DNA from 3 places in the Pseudomonas sp. GW823-FHT02F05 genome. Region 1 is predicted to be linked to each of the others. Evidence: predicted binding sites of a transcription regulator. Region 1 holds the regulator's gene; each other region holds the start of a gene.
What was found. Region 1 encodes sigma-54, which starts transcription at its own class of promoters, with help from an activator protein. Its sites were predicted from a motif close to ANTGGCATNNANNTTGCTNT; they were not measured.
Positions count from the first base shown of each region.

Region 2: the regulator sigma-54 is predicted to act here: its motif matches at 2,535-2,554, upstream of glnA (type I glutamate--ammonia ligase).
Region 3: the regulator sigma-54 is predicted to act here: its motif matches at 3,542-3,561, upstream of flgB (flagellar basal body rod protein FlgB).

Region 1 covers NZ_JBXAJM010000019.1:109,671-115,742, forward strand. The annotation lists gene AC1RAC_RS21880 (ZIP family metal transporter) at 1-404, shown strand, start outside; gene AC1RAC_RS21885 (HPr family phosphocarrier protein) at 519-791, opposite strand; gene rapZ (RNase adapter RapZ) at 808-1,665, opposite strand; gene ptsN (PTS IIA-like nitrogen regulatory protein PtsN) at 1,668-2,132, opposite strand; gene hpf (ribosome hibernation-promoting factor, HPF/YfiA family) at 2,143-2,448, opposite strand; gene AC1RAC_RS21905 (RNA polymerase factor sigma-54) at 2,524-4,017, opposite strand; gene lptB (LPS export ABC transporter ATP-binding protein) at 4,202-4,927, opposite strand; gene lptA (lipopolysaccharide transport periplasmic protein LptA) at 4,927-5,460, opposite strand; gene lptC (LPS export ABC transporter periplasmic protein LptC) at 5,447-6,019, opposite strand; gene AC1RAC_RS21925 (KdsC family phosphatase) at 6,028-6,072, opposite strand, start outside.
Region 2 covers NZ_JBXAJM010000008.1:162,401-168,472, forward strand. The annotation lists gene typA (translational GTPase TypA) at 1-726, opposite strand, end outside; gene thiI (tRNA uracil 4-sulfurtransferase ThiI) at 866-2,320, opposite strand; gene glnA (type I glutamate--ammonia ligase) at 2,656-4,062, shown strand; gene AC1RAC_RS12020 (chorismate mutase) at 4,261-4,797, shown strand; gene glnL (nitrogen regulation protein NR(II)) at 5,160-6,072, shown strand, end outside.
Region 3 covers NZ_JBXAJM010000015.1:168,596-174,667, reverse strand. The annotation lists gene AC1RAC_RS19050 (flagella synthesis protein FlgN) at 1-134, opposite strand, end outside; gene flgM (flagellar biosynthesis anti-sigma factor FlgM) at 183-506, opposite strand; gene flgA (flagellar basal body P-ring formation chaperone FlgA) at 648-1,412, opposite strand; gene AC1RAC_RS19035 (chemotaxis protein CheV) at 1,487-2,419, shown strand; gene cheR (protein-glutamate O-methyltransferase CheR) at 2,462-3,289, shown strand; gene flgB (flagellar basal body rod protein FlgB) at 3,604-4,011, shown strand; gene flgC (flagellar basal body rod protein FlgC) at 4,015-4,458, shown strand; gene flgD (flagellar hook assembly protein FlgD) at 4,475-5,194, shown strand; gene flgE (flagellar hook protein FlgE) at 5,225-6,072, shown strand, end outside.

The DNA of each region.
Region 1 (6,072 bases):
TTGCGCACAACATTCCGGAAGGCATGGCTGTGGGGGTTTCTGCGGGCGGAGGCATGGCGGATGCCGACAGCCTCGCCATGGGCATTGCCCTGCAGGATGTGCCTGAAGGGCTGGTGATTGCGCTGGTATTGGCTGGGGCGGGAATGTCGCGGATCAAAGCCTTTTTGATTGGCGCTGCATCAGGCTTGGTTGAGCCGGTATTTGCGGTGCTCTGTGCATGGCTGGTGAGCCTTGCCGAAGTGTTGTTGCCGCTGGGTTTGGCGTTGGCCGCCGGGGCAATGTTGCTGGTCGTGACTCATGAAGTCATCCCCGAGTCGCGCCGCAATGGCCATGAAAATCTCGCCAGCCTTGGGCTGTGCATCGGGTTTTGCCTAATGATGGTGATGGATACGGCGTTGGGTTGAGGGGGGCTGTAGGAGCGAGCTTGCTCGCGAAAAACCTGAGAACACTGCGTTAAACCAGGATGCCCGCGTTATCGTTGACGTTTTTCGCGAGCAAGCTCGCTCCTACAGTAGGGATTATTCGCCTTCGTCGAAGTAGTTGTTGATCAACTCGACCAGTGCGGCCATTGCTTCGTCTTCTTGCTCGCCCTCGGTGCTCAGATGAATTTTTGTGCCTTTGCCGGCCGCCAACATCATCATCGCCATGATGCTTTTGCCATCGACCATGGACTCTGGCGTACGCCCAGCACGGATCTGGCAGGGGAACTGGCCGGCCACGCCGACGAATTTAGCCGACGCCCGTGCGTGCAGGCCCAGCTTGTTGATGATTTCAATTTCCAGAGCAGGCATCGCGCAGGTGTTCCTATCAACTCAGGTCGCGGTGGCGAACCTGGACGTTCTTGAGGGTTTGTTGCAGCACCTGGCCCAGGCGCTCAGTCAGATAGACCGAGCGGTGGTGGCCGCCAGTGCAGCCAATGGCAATGGTGACATAGGCTCGATTGCTGGCGGCAAAGCGCGGCAACCATTTGAGCAGGTAGCTGGAGATATCCAGGAACATCTCTTCTACGTCCGGTTGTGCGGCCAGGTAGTCGATCACGGGCTGATCCAGCCCGGACTGGTCGCGTAACTCCGGTTTCCAGTAAGGGTTGGGCAGGCAGCGCACATCGAACACAAGGTCGGCATCTACCGGCATGCCCCGCTTGAAGCCAAACGACTCGACCAGAAACGCTGTGCCCGGCTCAGGCTGGTTCAGCAGGCGCAGCTTGATCGCGTCGCGCAACTGATACAGGTTCAGGTTGGTGGTGTTGATCTTCAGGTCGGCCAGGTCAATGATCGGCCCGAGCAGCTTGGTCTCGTCCTCGATGGCTTCGGCCAGGGAACGGTTGGCGCTGCTGAGGGGGTGGCGTCGACGGGTTTCGGAGAAACGCTTGAGCAGGGTCTCTTCGTCGGCATCCAGGTACAGCACATCGCAATGAATGTGCTTGGCACGCACTTCTTCCAACAGTTCCGGGAAGCGCGAGAGGTGGCTGGGTAGGTTGCGCGCATCAATCGAGACCGCAACGAGCGGCTGCGCCAATTCGGTATGGATCAGTGCACGCTCCGCCAGCTCTGGCAGCAGGCCGGCAGGCAGGTTGTCGATGCAATAGAAGCCGTTGTCCTCAAGCACATTGAGGGCGGTGCTCTTACCGGAGCCGGAGCGACCGCTGACGATGATCAAACGCATGATTACTGCCCGTTTTGTTCATCCAGGACAACTTGGTACAACGCTTCATTGCTGGAGGCGCTGCGCAGTTTGTCGCGTACATCCTTGCGGTCTAGCATGCTGGCAATCTGCCGTAGCAGTTCCAGGTGCGCATCGGTGGCGGCTTCCGGGACCAGCAGCACAAACAGCAGGTCGACCGGGGCGCCGTCGATGGCGTCGAAATCAATCGGAGCGTCCAGGTGCATCAGCGCGCTCACAGGTTTATCACAACCTTTGAGGCGGCAGTGCGGGATCGCAATGCCGTTGCCAAAACCGGTGGAGCCGAGTTTTTCACGGGCAATCAGAGCTTCGAAGACATCTTGCATCTCCAGATCCGGAATTTCCCGGGCGATCAGGTTGGCAATTTGTTCGAGGGCGCGCTTTTTACTGCCGCCCGGCACGTTCACGAGGGAACGGCCGGGGGTCAGGATGTTTTCAAGTCGGATCATGGGGGGAGAGTTAACGACCTGTACCTTGCATCAGGTGCAGATTCTTTTCCTTATGCTTTATGAGTTGGCGGTCGAGCTTGTCGTAGAGGGAGTCAATGGCCGCGTACATATCTTCATGTTCCGCATTGGCGACGAGCTTGGCATTCGGTACGTGCAGGGTGGCCTCGATTTTCTGCTTGAGCTTATCGACCTCCATGATGACCTGCACGTTGGTGATCTTGTCAAAATGCCCCGCAAGCTTGTTCAGTTTGCTCTCGGTGTATTCACGCAGGGGCTTGGTGACTTCCAGCTGGTGTCCACTGATGTTGACTTGCATACAGCTTCTCCTTCGTTGCCAGTGCATAAAGCGGTGGGCAGGAATACCCACCACTGGAACGCTGTGGCCCGCCCGTCACATCAACCGCTTACGCTCGCTGGAAGGCGCGATCCCTAGGGACTCGCGGTACTTGGCGACGGTTCGACGGGCGACCTGAATGCCTTGTGCCTCCAGTAAACCAGCGATCTTGCTGTCACTCAACGGCTTTTTCTGATTTTCAGCGGCAACCAGTTTTTTGATGATCGCGCGGATCGCCGTGGACGAGCATTCACCGCCTTCAGAGGTGCTGACGTGGCTGGAGAAAAAGTATTTCAGCTCATAAATACCCCGTGGGGTATGCATGAATTTCTGCGTGGTAACCCGGGAAATCGTCGACTCATGCATGCCGACGGCTTCGGCGATGTCGTGCAGCACGAGAGGCTTCATGGCCTCGTCGCCGTACTCCAGGAAACCGCGCTGGTGTTCGACGATCTGGGTTGCGACTTTCATCAGGGTTTCGTTGCGGCTTTGCAGGCTCTTGATGAACCACCGCGCTTCCTGCAACTGGTTGCGCATGAAGGTGTTATCGGCGCTGGTGTCGGCGCGGCGCACAAAACCTGCGTATTGCGGGTTGACCCGCAGGCGCGGTACTGACTCCTGGTTCAGCTCCACCAGCCAGCGTTCGTTGTCCTTGCGCACAATGACGTCGGGCACCACATATTCGGCTTCGCTGGACTCGATCTGCGAGCCTGGACGCGGGTTGAGGCTTTGCACCAGTTCGATGACCTGGCGCAAGTCATCTTCCTTGAGCTTCATACGGCGCATCAGTTGGCTGTAGTCGCGACTGCCCAGCAGGTCGATGTAGTCACTGACCAAGCGTTGCGCTTCCGTGAGCCATGGCGTCTTGGCCGGTAATTGGCGCAGTTGCAGTAACAGGCACTCGCTGAGTGTGCGTGCGCCGATGCCTGCGGGCTCGAATTGCTGGATGCGGTGCAGGACGGCTTCGATTTCGTCCAGTTCGATATCCAGTTCCGGGTCGAAGGCCTCGAGGATCTCGTCGAGGGTTTCGTCCAGGTAACCCTGATTATTGATGCAATCGATCAGGGTTACCGCGATCAGGCGATCGGTATCGGACATCGGCGCCAGGTTCAGTTGCCACAGCAAGTGGCTCTGAAGGCTCTCGCCCGCCGACGTGCGGGTAGTGAAGTCCCACTCGTCATCATCGCTGCTTGGCAGGCTGCTGGCGCTGGTCTGGTAGACGTCTTCCCAGGCGGTGTCCACGGGAAGCTCGTTGGGAATGCGTTCGTTCCAGTCGCCTTCCTCCAGGTTGTCCACCGTCGGGGCGGTTTCCTGATAGGAGGGTTCCTGCACGTCGGAATTGGGTTTTTGCTCGATGTTATCGGCCAGAGGATCTGCGTTATCGAAGTCGTCGCCTTCTTCCTGGCGTTCGAGCATCGGATTGGACTCCAGGGCCTCCTGGATCTCCTGTTGCAGGTCCAGGGTCGACAATTGGAGCAGGCGGATGGCCTGTTGCAGCTGCGGTGTCATCGTCAGCTGCTGGCCCATTCTCAGGACTAGCGATGGTTTCATGGCAGGGGCTTAACACCTTATTCGCCGGCGCAATGCGCCATCCACGACAGGGCGCGTGAGCGCCAAACATAAGCAAATTATATGCCTGATCTCGGGGCCTTTGCCTAGAGCGCGGTAACAATAAAAAAACCGAGGTTTCCATTGACTCCCGCACGCTCCAGGTAAGAGCGCGATACCCCTGTGTTTACAGGCGGAACTCGTGACCCAGGTACACTTCCTTCACCAGCTCGTTGGCCAGGATAGTCTCGGCATCGCCTTCGGCAATCAGCTGACCATCGTTGACGATATACGCGGTTTCGCAGATATCGAGGGTTTCGCGCACGTTGTGATCGGTGATCAGCACGCCAATGCCCTTGGCCTTGAGGTGATGGATGATCTGCTTGATGTCGCCCACCGAAATCGGGTCGACGCCGGCAAAGGGTTCATCCAGCAGGATGAATTTCGGCGCGGTCGCCAGGGCGCGGGCGATTTCCACGCGACGACGTTCACCACCGGACAAGCTCATGCCGAGGTTGTCGCGAATATGGTTGATGTGGAATTCCTGCAGCAGGCTTTCCAGCTCCTGGCGGCGGCCATCGCGATCGAGTTCCTTGCGGGTCTCGAGGATCGCCATGATGTTGTCGGCTACCGACAGTTTACGGAAGATCGACGCCTCCTGCGGAAGATAGCCGATACCTGCCCGTGCACGACCGTGCATGGGTTGGTGGCTGACGTCCAGGTCGTCGATCAATACGCGACCCTGGTCCGCCTGGACCAGCCCGACGATCATATAGAAGCAGGTGGTTTTGCCGGCACCGTTAGGACCGAGCAGGCCGACGATCTGGCCGCTGTCGATCGACAGGCTGACGTCGCGTACCACCTGGCGGCTTTTATAGGCCTTGGCCAGATGCTGGGCTTTCAGGGTTGCCATTACTCGGCCTTCTTCTTCGGCTGGATAACCATGTCGATGCGTGGGCGGGGTGCGGTGACCTTGTTGCCGTTGGCGCGACCGGCGTTAGCGATCTGCTTCACGGTGTCATAGGTGATTTTTTCACCTTCCGTGGAGTTGCCGTCCGGGCTCAGCACCTTGGCCTGATCAATCAGTACGATGCGGTTCTGCTGGGCGTGATACTGGATAGTCTTGCCGTAGCCTTTCATGGGGCCTGTATCGGTAGCGGACTGCTTCTGCTCGAAATAAGCCAGGTTGCCGACCGAAGTCACCACATCGATATCGCCGGTCTTGGTACGAGTCAGGGTCACCGTGTTGCCGGTAATCTTCATCGAGCCTTGGGTGATGATCACGCCGCCGGTGTAGGTGGCGACACCTTGCTTGTCATCGAGCTGCGCATCGTCAGCCGAGATGTGGATCGGTTGCTGGCTATCGTTCGGCAGAGCCCAGGCGCTCACGCTTCCCAGTGCTGCGCCCAGACCGAGCAAAATAGGGAGAGTTTTAACGAGCCTCATACTGTCCTCTTACGTTCGATAGCAGGTGTATCCTGCTTTCTTTCAAATACGCTTTCATTCCCTTGCCAGTCGATACACCGCCAGCGCCGTCGATTCTAACGTCTTGCTCGGTCTGCGCATATTGCTTCTGTGGGAATACGGTCATGCGACTGCTGGTAATGATGGTGTCGCGGTTCTGCGCGTCTGTACGTGCGACGCGAACCGAGTCGATCAGTTCAACTTCGGTGCCGTCAGGGTTGACTTCGCCACGCTTGCTGGTCACGTGCCAGGGAAATTCGGTGCCGCGATACAGGTTCAGGTCCGGATTCGTCAGCAGGCTGACTTCGGAAGCCTTCAAGTGCTCGACCTTGTCCGATGTCATCTCATACTGCACCTTGCCGTCGGGCAGATACTGAATGCTGTAGGCATTGGTGGCGTAATAGTCGATAAGGCCTTCGTCAACCTGTGCAACAGGCTTGTCGAGAAAGCGCTCCGGGCTGATATTCCAGTAGCCCACCGCCAGGAGCAGCGCGGCGATGACCCCGAATAACAGGAAGTTGCGAATCTTTTTACTCAGCATATAACGCTCTATAGGTAGGCGGCGTGGGCCGCTTCAAGACTGCCTTGGGCACG
Region 2 (6,072 bases), on a different contig from region 1:
AGCGCCGATAGCGACAACCGGGGTGTTCGGCTTGACGCTACCACGAGCGATACGGCCAACGCCGATAACACCCAGGAAGCTGTTGTAGTCCAGTGCCGAGATTTGCATCTGGAACGGGCCTTCACGGTCGACTTTCGGTGCTGGTACGTTGTCGACGATCGACTGGTACAGCGGAGTCATGTCTTCAGCCATGTCGGTGTGGTCAAGACCAGCAATACCGTTCAGGGCCGAAGCGTAGATGACTTGGAAGTCCAGCTGTTCTTCGGTGGCACCCAGGTTGTCGAACAGATCGAAGATCTGGTCCAGAACCCAGTCCGGACGCGCGCCTGGACGGTCAACCTTGTTGATGCACACGATCGGACGCAGGCCGGCTTCGAAAGCCTTCTTGGTCACGAAACGGGTTTGCGGCATAGGGCCGTCTTGAGCGTCAACCAGCAGCAGAACGGAGTCAACCATCGACATTACGCGCTCTACTTCGCCGCCGAAGTCGGCGTGGCCCGGGGTATCCACGATGTTGATGTGGTAGCCGTTCCAGTTGATAGCGGTGTTTTTTGCCAGGATGGTAATACCGCGCTCTTTTTCCTGGTCGTTGGAGTCCATCACGCGCTCGTCGTTGAGCTCGTTGCGCTCCAGGGTGCCGGATTGACGCAGGAGTTTGTCTACCAGGGTGGTTTTACCATGGTCAACGTGAGCAATGATGGCGATGTTACGTAGATTTTCGATCACTTGTGTATCTCGATCAGAGGATTCGGTGTGCTGACAGGTCGTGGCAGCGATTAACAGTAGAGTCAGGCCTTGCCGTTACAGCTTGACGGCAGAGTCGGGGGGCCGGTGACGCAGGCCACAGGCAAACAGCCCCGGGCTCTTAGCTCGGTCGATAAACGCGCACATTGGCATGCCCCTCACTGAGCAAATGGTGGGCATGCAGGCGACTCATCACGCCTTTGTCGCAATACAACAGGTACTGACGGCTGTTATCCAGTTCCTTGAAACGCGCGTTCAGTGCGTAGAACGGCAGCGTTTGCACGTCGATGCCAGCGATTTCCAGCGGCTCATCTTCGGCGGCATCCGGATGACGGATGTCGACGACGATCTGGCCCGCCAGGGCTTCGCTGACTTCTTCGATCTGCACATCCTGGCCCAATTCGTCGATCACTCGATCGATTGGCACCAGCTTGGCGTTCTCGAGCGCACGCTCCAGAATCGCCATGTCGAATTCTTTTTCTTCATGCTCCACGCGGTGACGCTTGGCGTGAGTCTTGGGGTTCACCGAAATGACCCCGCAGTATTCAGGCATATGCTTGGCAAAGTCGGCGGTGCCGATTTGCTCTGCCAGGTCGATGATGTCCTGCTTGTGGCTGGCGATCAGCGGGCGTAGCACCAGCTTCTCGGTCACGCAGTCAATGATCGACAGGTTAGGCAGCGTCTGGCTGGAAACCTGGGAAATCGCTTCGCCGGTCACCAGGGCGTCGATCTGCAATTGATCGGCGATTCGGGACGCAGCGCGCAACATCATACGCTTCAATACTACGCCCATATGACTGTTATCGACTTTGCCGAGAATTTCGCCCAGCACTTCCTCGAACGGTACGCTTACAAATAGCACGCGTTGGGAGCTGCCGTATTTCTTCCAGATAAAGTGCGCAACTTCCATCACGCCCAATTCATGTGCACGCCCGCCCAGGTTGAAGAAGCAGAAGTGGCTCATCAGGCCGCGACGCATGATCTGGTAGGCCGCAACCGTGGAATCGAAACCGCCGGACATCAATACCAGGGTCTGTTCCAGGGCACCCAGCGGGTAGCCGCCGATGCTGTTGTGCTGGCTGTGGATCACGAACAACCGTTGGTCGCGAATTTCCATGCGCACTTCAATTTGTGGCGCTTTCAGGGAAATTCCAGCGGCACCGCACTCGCGACGCAGCTTGCTGCCGACGTATTTCTCGACGTCCATGGAGCTGAACGGATGCTTGCCGGCACGCTTGCAGCGCACCGAAAAAATCTTGCCTTCAAGCGCACTACCGTAGTGCTGCTTGCACTTTTCGGTGATGTCGTCGAAGTCGCCCAGCGGGTACTCATCCACCTGCAGGAAATGCGCGATGCCCGGCATGCAGCTCAGGCGCTCGGTCATGTCCTTCAAGGCTTTGGCGTCGGTAATGCGGGTTTCCAGCTCGAGGTTGTCCCACACGCCGTTCACCACCACAGCCGGGTCCAGGTCACGGAGCACGGCACGGATGTTCTTGGCCAACTGACGGATGAAACGCGTCCGTACCGGTCGGCTTTTGATGGTGATCTCGGGGAAGACTTTAACGATTAATTTCATGGAAACAGCGCGCGCCGGGCCTGCTGAAAAAGGGGGGCGCGGATTATAGCGGAAATCGCTCAAGGTTTAACCAGTTAATATGCATTGCATACGCAATGCACCAAAACGGGTCATTTGCACAAATAAACGCTACATTGCAGTGCGCTATTTATGCCGTTTTTGCCGATTGCACCGTTATAGGGGCCATTTTGAGGCAAAACGGCCATGTTGGCGCACTGGCATGCAATTTGCTCTCTTGTGAGGCAGGTTGCCTTGGCGGAGTATCCGCGCCGGCATCACCCAAATTCTAAGGGCTAACTCCACTACCCCAAGCCCGAAGCCACCCGGAGGACACCATGTCGAAGTCGGTTCAACTCATCAAAGATCATGACGTTAAATGGATTGATCTGCGCTTCACGGACACAAAAGGCACTCAGCACCACGTGACCATGCCGGCTCGCGATGCGCTGGAAGATGACTTCTTCGAAGTCGGCAAGATGTTCGACGGTTCCTCCATCGCAGGCTGGAAAGGCATCGAAGCCTCCGACATGATCCTGCTGCCAGACGACAGCACCGCCGTACTCGACCCATTCACCGAAGAGCCGACCCTGATCCTGGTGTGCGACATCATCGAACCTTCGACCATGCAAGGCTATGACCGCGACCCACGCGCCATCGCCCACCGTGCCGAGGAATACCTGAAGTCCACCGGTATCGGCGACACCGCATTCTTCGGCCCTGAGCCAGAGTTCTTCATCTTCGACTCGGTGAAGTTCAAATCCGACATCTCCGGCTCCATGTTCAAGATTTTCTCCGAGCAAGGCTCGTGGATGTCCGACCAGGACGTGGAAGGCGGCAACAAAGGCCACCGTCCAGGCGTGAAAGGCGGCTACTTCCCAGTACCACCGTTCGACTTCGACCATGAAATCCGTACCTCCATGTGCAACGCACTGGAAGAAATGGGCCAGACCGTTGAAGTTCACCACCACGAAGTGGCGACTGCCGGCCAGAACGAAATCGGCGTGAAATTCAACACGCTGGTGAAGAAGGCTGACGAAGTTCAAACCCTGAAATACTGCGTGCACAACGTTGCCGATGCCTATGGCCGCACCGCTACCTTCATGCCTAAGCCGCTGTACGGCGATAACGGCTCGGGCATGCACGTTCACGTATCGATTTCCAAAGACGGCAAGAACACCTTCGCCGGCGAAGGCTATGCCGGCCTGTCCGACACCGCTCTGTACTTCATCGGCGGCATCATCAAGCACGGCAAGGCCCTGAACGGCTTCACCAACCCGTCGACCAACTCCTACAAGCGTCTGGTCCCAGGTTTTGAAGCGCCGGTGATGCTGGCCTACTCGGCACGCAACCGCTCCGCCTCGATCCGTATTCCTTACGTCAACAGCCCTAAAGGCCGTCGTATCGAAGCGCGCTTCCCAGACCCGGCTGCCAACCCTTACCTGGCCTTCGCCGCCCTGATGATGGCCGGCCTGGACGGTATCCAGAACAAGATCCACCCTGGCGACGCCGCTGACAAAAACTTGTACGACCTGCCGCCTGAAGAGGCCAAAGAGATCCCACAAGTGTGCGGCAGCCTGAAAGAAGCCCTGGAAGAGCTGGACAAGGGCCGTGCGTTCCTGACCAAAGGCGGAGTTTTCAGCGACGACTTCATCGACGCTTACATCGCCCTGAAAAGCGAAGAAGAAATCAAAGTACGCACCTTCGTACACCCACTGGAATACGAGCTGTACTACAGCTGCTAATCCGGTAGCGCTGCTTGAGGTAGCGTGATGAGAAAGATCTCCTTCGGGAGGTCTTTTTTTTGCCTGAGATTATTTACGTCCCCCTCCTGTAGGAGCGAGCTTGCTCGCGAAAAACGCAAAGACACCGCATTTTTTCAACATTGGCGCGTTATCGTTAGCGACCTTCGCGAGCAAGCTCGCTCCTACAGAGGATCGCCCTTGAAATATCGACTTGTATTTGCCCTGCTGTTCATCAGTGCCAGTGCGAGCGCTGCGCCGCCTACGCTCGAACCCTTGCTCAACAGCATCGCCGAACGCCTGGAGATTGCCGACCAGGTAGCACTGAGCAAATGGGACAGCCACAAACCCGTGGAGGACAAGAAGCGCGAGCAAGAGGTGATCGCCAGCGTCACTGCCCAGGCGCCGAGCTACAAGCTGGACCCGGCCGCTGCCGAGCAGTTCTTCGCCGCCCAGATCGAAGCCAACAAACTGGTGCAATACACCCATCTGTCCGATTGGCAGTTCCAGGGCAAAGCGCCCGACGACCCGCGCCCGGACCTGGTCCAGCAGATCCGCCCTCGACTGGACGAGCTGCAAAAAAGGCTGCTGCAGCAACTGGCCGACTTCACTCCACAGCGCACCGACCCGCAGTGCCCGCAATGGCTGGCCGAGGCCGTGCACGAACCGCTGAATGATCCGCTGCGCCAACTGGCGATGATCCGCGCCACCGCCGAGCTTTGCATCTATAAAGATTAAAAGGACTGCAAATCCAATTAAAAATGTGGGAGCTGGCTTGCCTGCGATAGCGGTGTTGAATGCACCACCGCTATCGCAGGCAAGCCAGCTCCACACTGACTGCGATTCGCCTTAAATCTTCAGTTGCTGAACAACCTTCACAAAACCGCACTATATTGGTGCGATAGCCTGCACCCTTCTCAATTGCCCAGCCCATTTTGGTTCGAAACTTCCCGTTGAGGCTGGCAGAACGCCACAGTTTCGCGCCTGAAACCCTTATTTCAGGGCATTAGCGCTTCTTTTCGGAGCCTTGGTTTGGTTTTTGCATTTTCCTTGTATCAGCGTGTGCCTCAAGCCCACGCCTTGCTCCAAAAGAGGTCCCGATGACCATCAGCGATGCACTGCACCGTTTGTTACTCGACAACCTGACCACCGCGACCATCCTGCTCAATGCCGACCTGCGCCTTGAGTACATGAACCCGGCGGCGGAGATGCTCCTGGCCATCAGCGGCCAGCGCAGCCATGGGCAGTTCATCAGCGAATTGTTCACCGAGTCGGCCGAAGCCTTGAGTTCGTTGCGCCAGGCCGTGGAGCAGGCACACCCGTTCACCAAGCGCGAAGCGATGCTCACCGCGCTCACCGGGCAAACGTTGACCGTCGACTACGCCGTGACCCCGATCCTGAGCAATGGCGCGACCCTGCTGCTGCTCGAAGTCCACCCCCGCGACCGCCTGCTGCGCATCACCAAGGAGGAAGCGCAGCTGTCCAAGCAGGAAACCAGCAAGATGCTGGTGCGCGGCCTCGCCCATGAGATCAAAAACCCGCTGGGCGGTATTCGCGGCGCGGCACAGTTGTTGTCCCGCGAGCTGCCGGACGAGCACCTCAAGGACTACACCAACGTCATCATCGAAGAAGCCGACCGCCTGCGTAACCTGGTGGACCGCATGCTGGGCTCCAACAAGCTGCCGTCCCTGGCAATGACCAACGTGCATGAGGTGCTGGAGCGCGTCTGCCAATTGGTCGAGGCCGAAAGCCAAGGCTGCATCACCTTGGTGCGCGACTACGACCCAAGTATTCCCGACGTGTTGATCGACCGCGAACAGATGATCCAGGCGGTGCTCAACATCGTGCGCAACGCCATGCAGGCCATCAGCAGCCAGAATGAGCTACGCCTGGGCCGCATCAGCCTGCGCACCCGCGCCCTGCGCCAGTTCACCATCGGCCATGTGCGCCACCGCCTGGTGACCAAGGTGGAGATCATCGACAACGGCCCCGGCATTCCTGCGGAGCTGCAGG
Region 3 (6,072 bases), on a different contig from region 1:
GCCAGGATTTCTTCCAGCAAGGGCATATCCCGGCCGTACAAGGCCAGTGATTCTTCCTTGAGCAGCTCGAGCAATTGTTGCGTCGGCGCCAGATCATCAATGATCAGTTGGAGCAAATGTTCGTCGTGGTGCATGGCTGGCCTTGGGTTTTAAGCGTCCAAAAGCCCAGCGCAGGCGTTTGCCTAGCGCTCGGCTTCGAAGTTGAGCAGCTTGCTGGCTACACGGTTGCTGTCGACTTTATAGCTGCCATCGGCGATAGCCTGTTTCAACTCGGCCACGCGGGCTTTATTGACGACGGGTTGATCGCGCAGCGAGTCAGTGACCTTCTGCAACTGTTGAGCCTCATTGCTCAGGTGTACCGATTCCCCACTCTGGCTGGCGGCGGCCTGTTCTGCTTTGGCAGGCAAGGGCTGCGGCTTGGCCTCTACGCTGTCCTTGGCACCGGCGGTGCGCGTATTGCCGGGCAAGGCCGGGGTGTTATTCAAACGACTGAAATCAATGACCATGTTGAAAAACCTCTGGGTATTTGGACGCTTGCCATGTTTTCGGCCATACCCGGGCAAACTTTAGGCTCGATTGACAATAAACCTGTACGGCTCAATATCCAGCACACAGTGTAGGAAAAGCTGGCATTTGATTCCAGTCATCTATAGCGCCACCTCGACCTGGCCTGGTGCCGTGACCCGCGCCTTGATCACGCGATTGGAGTTGAGGTTCTTGACGCGGATCTGTTCGCTCATGCCGCCATTTGACAGCGCCTCGCCCGGCATCCTGACGTTCAGGCCGCCGCTGCTGGCGGAAATTACCACCTGGTCACCCTTGCGAATCACCTCGGCCTGTTCCAGATGAACCAGCGTGAGGACTTGGTCGGTGACCACTGGCCGCGTGAGTTTCTGCCCGACGGCCTGTTCCAGCGACGTCAGGTAGCCCTGGTTGATCAAGCTGATATCCCGCTCGCGCAACGCCACGTCGTCGTAGCCGATGATGCCCGTGCGCTTCAACGGTCGCGCCACTACCACCACATCGCGATACAGCTTGACCTGAGCTGGTACGAAAACCGTCCAGGGCGAGGCGCCCTCACAGCGTACCTTTACGGTCACACGACCGATGGGCTGGGCGGGGCTTTCCAGAGTGGCTGTCAATTCCTTGTCGCACATTGGCATGCGCAATCGAGGGTCCAACTGGTTGACCTGAATTTCATAACGCCCCGGCGTCTGGGTAGTCGCCAGATAATCTTCTACAGTGAACTCAAGAAAGCCTTGGGTGACGCCGATAAGTAGATCAGGCAGGGTGACGTTGTCGGCACGGGCCGTGGCGCCCAGGCTCGAGACAAGCAGTGCCATCGCGGCGCAGAGCAGTCTACGGTAGCGTGAGCGGCCAGGGTGTCGGGAAACTGTCGTTTTAATATCCATACTCAGTAAATAGCAAAGCTCGTGCCGTTTAGTGTTGGGTACGCGTCGTACCCCTAGGATTTAGGAGTCTGGGCATGGCAGGTGTAATGGATTCAGTAAACCAGCGCACACAGCTGGTAGGGCAGAATCGCCTGGAGTTGTTGCTTTTCCGCCTGGATGGCAAACAGTTGTATGGCATCAACGTGTTTAAAGTGCGTGAAGTGCTGCAATGTCCCAAGTTGACGATCATGCCCAAGTCCAGTCCGGTGGTGTGCGGCGTGGCCAACATCCGTGGCGCGACCATTCCGATTCTTGACCTGGCCATGGCCACGGGGGCCGCGGGTTTGCAAGACCGCCAGAACCCCTTCGTGATCATCACCGAATACAACACCAAGACCCAGGGTTTCCTGGTGCGCTCGGTGGAGCGCATCGTCAATATGAACTGGGAAGAGATCCATCCGCCGCCCAAGGGCACGGGGCGCGATCACTACCTGACGGCCGTGACGCGGGTCGATAACCAGTTGGTGGAAATCATCGACGTGGAGAAGATCCTCGCCGAAGTGGCCCCCACCTCGGAAACCATCTCCGTCGGGGTGGTGGATGCCGAAACGGCACACAAGGCGGTTTCGCTGCGTGTGTTGACCGTGGACGACTCTTCTGTGGCGCGCAAGCAGGTCACGCGTTGCCTGCAAACGGTCGGGGTTGAGGTGGTAGCGCTGAATGATGGCCGCCAGGCCTTGGATTACCTGCGCAAGCTGGCAGACGAAGGCAAGAGGCCTGAAGAAGAATTCTTGATGATGATCTCTGACATCGAGATGCCGGAAATGGATGGCTACACGCTCACGGCCGAAATACGTAACGATCCACGCATGCAAAAGTTGCATATCATCCTGCATACTTCGTTGTCGGGGGTATTCAATCAGGCAATGGTCAAGAAGGTCGGTGCGGATGACTTTCTGGCCAAGTTCCGTCCTGATGACCTCGCATCCCGGGTAGTCGACCGGATCAAGGCAGCAGATCACGGCTAGGGGATTTCCCCTGGCGGTCACACGATTTAAGAGGCGGCATCATTGTCTACGGGTAATTTGGATTTCGAACAGTTCCGGGTCTTCCTGGAAAAAGCCTGTGGCATATTGCTCGGTGAAAACAAGCAGTACCTGGTATCCAGCCGTCTCAACAAGCTGATGGAACAGCAGGGCATCAAGTCCCTGGGTGAGTTGGTCCAGCGGATCCAGGGGCAGCCGCGCAGTGGGCTCAAGGAAATGGTGGTCGATGCCATGACTACCAACGAAACCTTGTGGTTTCGCGATACCTATCCCTTTGAAGTGCTCAAGAACAAAGTCTTGCCGGAAGCCATCAAGGCCAGCCCGGGCCAGCGCCTGCGCATCTGGTCGGCGGCCTGTTCCTCGGGGCAGGAACCGTACTCGATCTCGATGTCCATCGACGAGTTCGAGCGGACCAACATGGGCCAGTTGAAAGCTGGCGCGCAAATTGTGGCCACGGATTTGTCCGGCACTATGCTCACCAACTGCAAGACCGGTGAGTACGACAGCCTGGCGTTGGGCCGAGGCTTGTCCCAGGAGCGCCTTCAACGTTACTTCGATCCCAAAGGGGCGGGGCGTTGGGCGATCAAGGCGCCGATCAAGAACCGCGTCGAATTCCGCTCGTTCAACCTGCTCGACAGCTACGCCAGCCTGGGCAAGTTCGACATGGTGTTCTGCCGCAATGTGCTGATCTATTTCTCCGCTGAAGTGAAGAAAGACATCCTGCTGCGTATCCATGGCACGCTCAAGCGCGGAGGTTATCTGTTCCTCGGTGCTTCCGAGGCGCTCAATGGGCTGCCGGATCACTTCCAGATGGTGCAATGCAGCCCGGGGATCATCTACCAGGCCAAGTAGCCTGGGTGTATGCAATAAAACTGTGGGAGCCGGGCTTGCCCGCGATAGCGTTTTGTCAGTCGACGAATAGGTCGGCAGGCACTCCGCCATCGCAGGCAAGCCAGCTCCCACATTTTTTTCTCGGCAAGCTGGCGTAAAGCGGCAACTGCCCATTGCCGCTTTACTGGCACTACGCGGAAATCGCTTGCCGCTTTTCTGGCATAGTCGCCGGCAACTCCCCTCGAAACCCTTCATATACGGGGCTTTCGCAAGTTTGGCATACACCTTGCTATAACCCTGCTAACGAACAGCAGGTCAGCCTAAAGGTTTCCGCCATGAGCATCAGCTTCGATAAAGCGCTCGGTATCCACGAACAAGCCCTGGGCTTCCGCGCCCAGCGTGCCGAAGTCCTGGCCAACAACATCGCCAACGCCGACACCCCGAACTACAAAGCTCGGGACCTGGACTTCTCCGCCGTGCTCGCCGCACAACAGGACAAGACCAAGAACGGCACCTTCGCCTTGAACATGACCAATAGCCGTCATATCGAAGCGCAAGGCCTGGGCAATGGTGACGAGTCGCTGCTGTATCGCACGCCGATGCAGCCGTCGATCGACCAGAACACCGTTGACGCCCAGCTGGAGCAATCGAACTACGCCGAAAACTCGGTGAACTTCCAAGCCAGCTTCACCCTGCTCAACAGCAAATTCAAAGGGCTGATGTCAGCCCTGCGCGGAGAGTAAGCCATGTCCCTGTCCAGTGTTTTCAATATTGCCGGCAGTGGCATGAGCGCGCAGACCACGCGTTTGAACACCGTCGCCAGTAACATCGCCAACGCCGAGACCGTCTCCTCGAGCATTGACCAGACCTATCGCGCCCGCCATCCGGTATTCGCCACCATGTTCCAGGGTGGCCAGGCAGGCGGCAGCGAGTCGCTGTTCCAGAATCAGGACGCAGCTGGCTCCGGCGTGCAGGTGTTGGGCGTCGTCGAAGACCAGAGCAACCTGGAGGCCCGTTACGAGCCCAACCATCCTGCCGCGAACGAAAAGGGTTACGTCTACTACCCCAACGTCAACGTGGTCGAGGAAATGGCTGACATGATTTCCGCCAGCCGTTCGTTCCAGACCAACGCGGAAATGATGAACACCGCCAAAACCATGATGCAGAAGGTCCTGACCCTGGGTCAGTGATAAGGGGCGCCAAATAATGGCCATCGTTGATACGTCAAACAACACGGCTGTCCAGGACCTGTTCAACTCCAAGGTCAAGGACGCGTCGAACAATGTCTCGAATGTTTCCAAAGCGGCCACGGGTAACCAGGCGCTGGGCAAGGACGCATTCCTGCAGTTGCTGGTGACCCAGCTGAAAAACCAGAACCCGCTGTCGCCCCAGGACAACGGCGCGTTCGTGGCCCAGCTTGCCCAGTTCAGCAGCCTGGAAGGCATCAACACCCTGAACGACTCGGTGAACAACATCTCCAGCAACTTCAGCTCTTCTCAAGCGCTGCAGGCTTCGTCGCTGGTGGGGCGGTCGATCATTATCCAGACCGACAAAGCCATGGTGGATACCAGCAAGAGCATGAACGGTTCAGTGGCGGTGCCATCGGCGGTGGGCAACGTGTCCGTCAAGATCACCGACAAGGACGGCAACGTCGTACGCACCGTGGATATGGGCGCGCAGAGTGCCGGCAGCCAGAGCTTTATCTGGGACGGCAAGAACGACAAGGGTGAGGTCGCCCCAGCCGGCACCTACACCTTCAATGCCTCCACCAAGAACGACAAAGGTGACGCGGTGGCCCTGACCACCTCGCTACCAGCCACGGTCACCAGCGTGACCCTGAGCAAGACCGGCGGCGAAATGCTGCTCAACCTTGCAGGCGGCATGGGCAGCGTCAAGCTGTCGCAAATTCAGACTATCGGTACATAGAGCCGGCTAAATACGGCAGAGGAGAGAAACATGTCTTTTAACATCGGCCTTAGCGGCCTCTATGCGGCCAACAAACAACTGGACGTGACCGGCAACAACATCGCCAACGTCGCGACCACTGGCTTCAAGTCATCCCGTGCGGAATTCGCGGATATCTACGCGGCCTCCAAGCTGGGCACCGGCCAGAACAGCATCGGCAACGGTGTGAACCTGGCGGCGGTGTCCCAGCAGTTCACCCAGGGCGACGTCAACGGGAGTGGCGGCATCCTCGACATGGCGATCCAGGGTGGTGGCTTCTTCGTGCAGAAGGGCAGCGACGGTTCGCTGGAATACACCCGTAGCGGTGCTTTCCGTGCGGACAAAGACGGCTATATCACCAACAATACCGGCACCTCGCGCCTGCAAGGCTATGCCGCGGACGAGAATGGCAAAATCACCAAAGGCGGCCTGGTTGACCTGCAGCTGAACCTGGCGAACCTGCCGCCGAAGGCGTCTACCAAGGTGGACTCTTCCAGCAACCTGAACTCCTCGTCGCCGGTGATCGATCAGTCCAAGAACCCGTTTGATCCAACCAAGTCCGAAAGCTTCACCACGCAATACAGCACCACCTTGTACGACTCCCAGGGCAATGCGCACCCGATGGTGCAGTACTTGGTCAAAACCGATGCCAACCAGTGGCAGGCCTACACCTTGATCGATGGCCGCAATCCTGATGGTTCGGCTCCTACCGGTACCGGTGCTGACGTGAAGGCGCCTGTGCCGTCGACGTTGAGCTTCGATGGTGCTGGTAACCTCAAGAGCATCGTGACCGGCGGTGTTGCCGGTAACACCTTGACCATCAAGGATTGGGTACCTGGCACGGTGACCGATGGAGTATG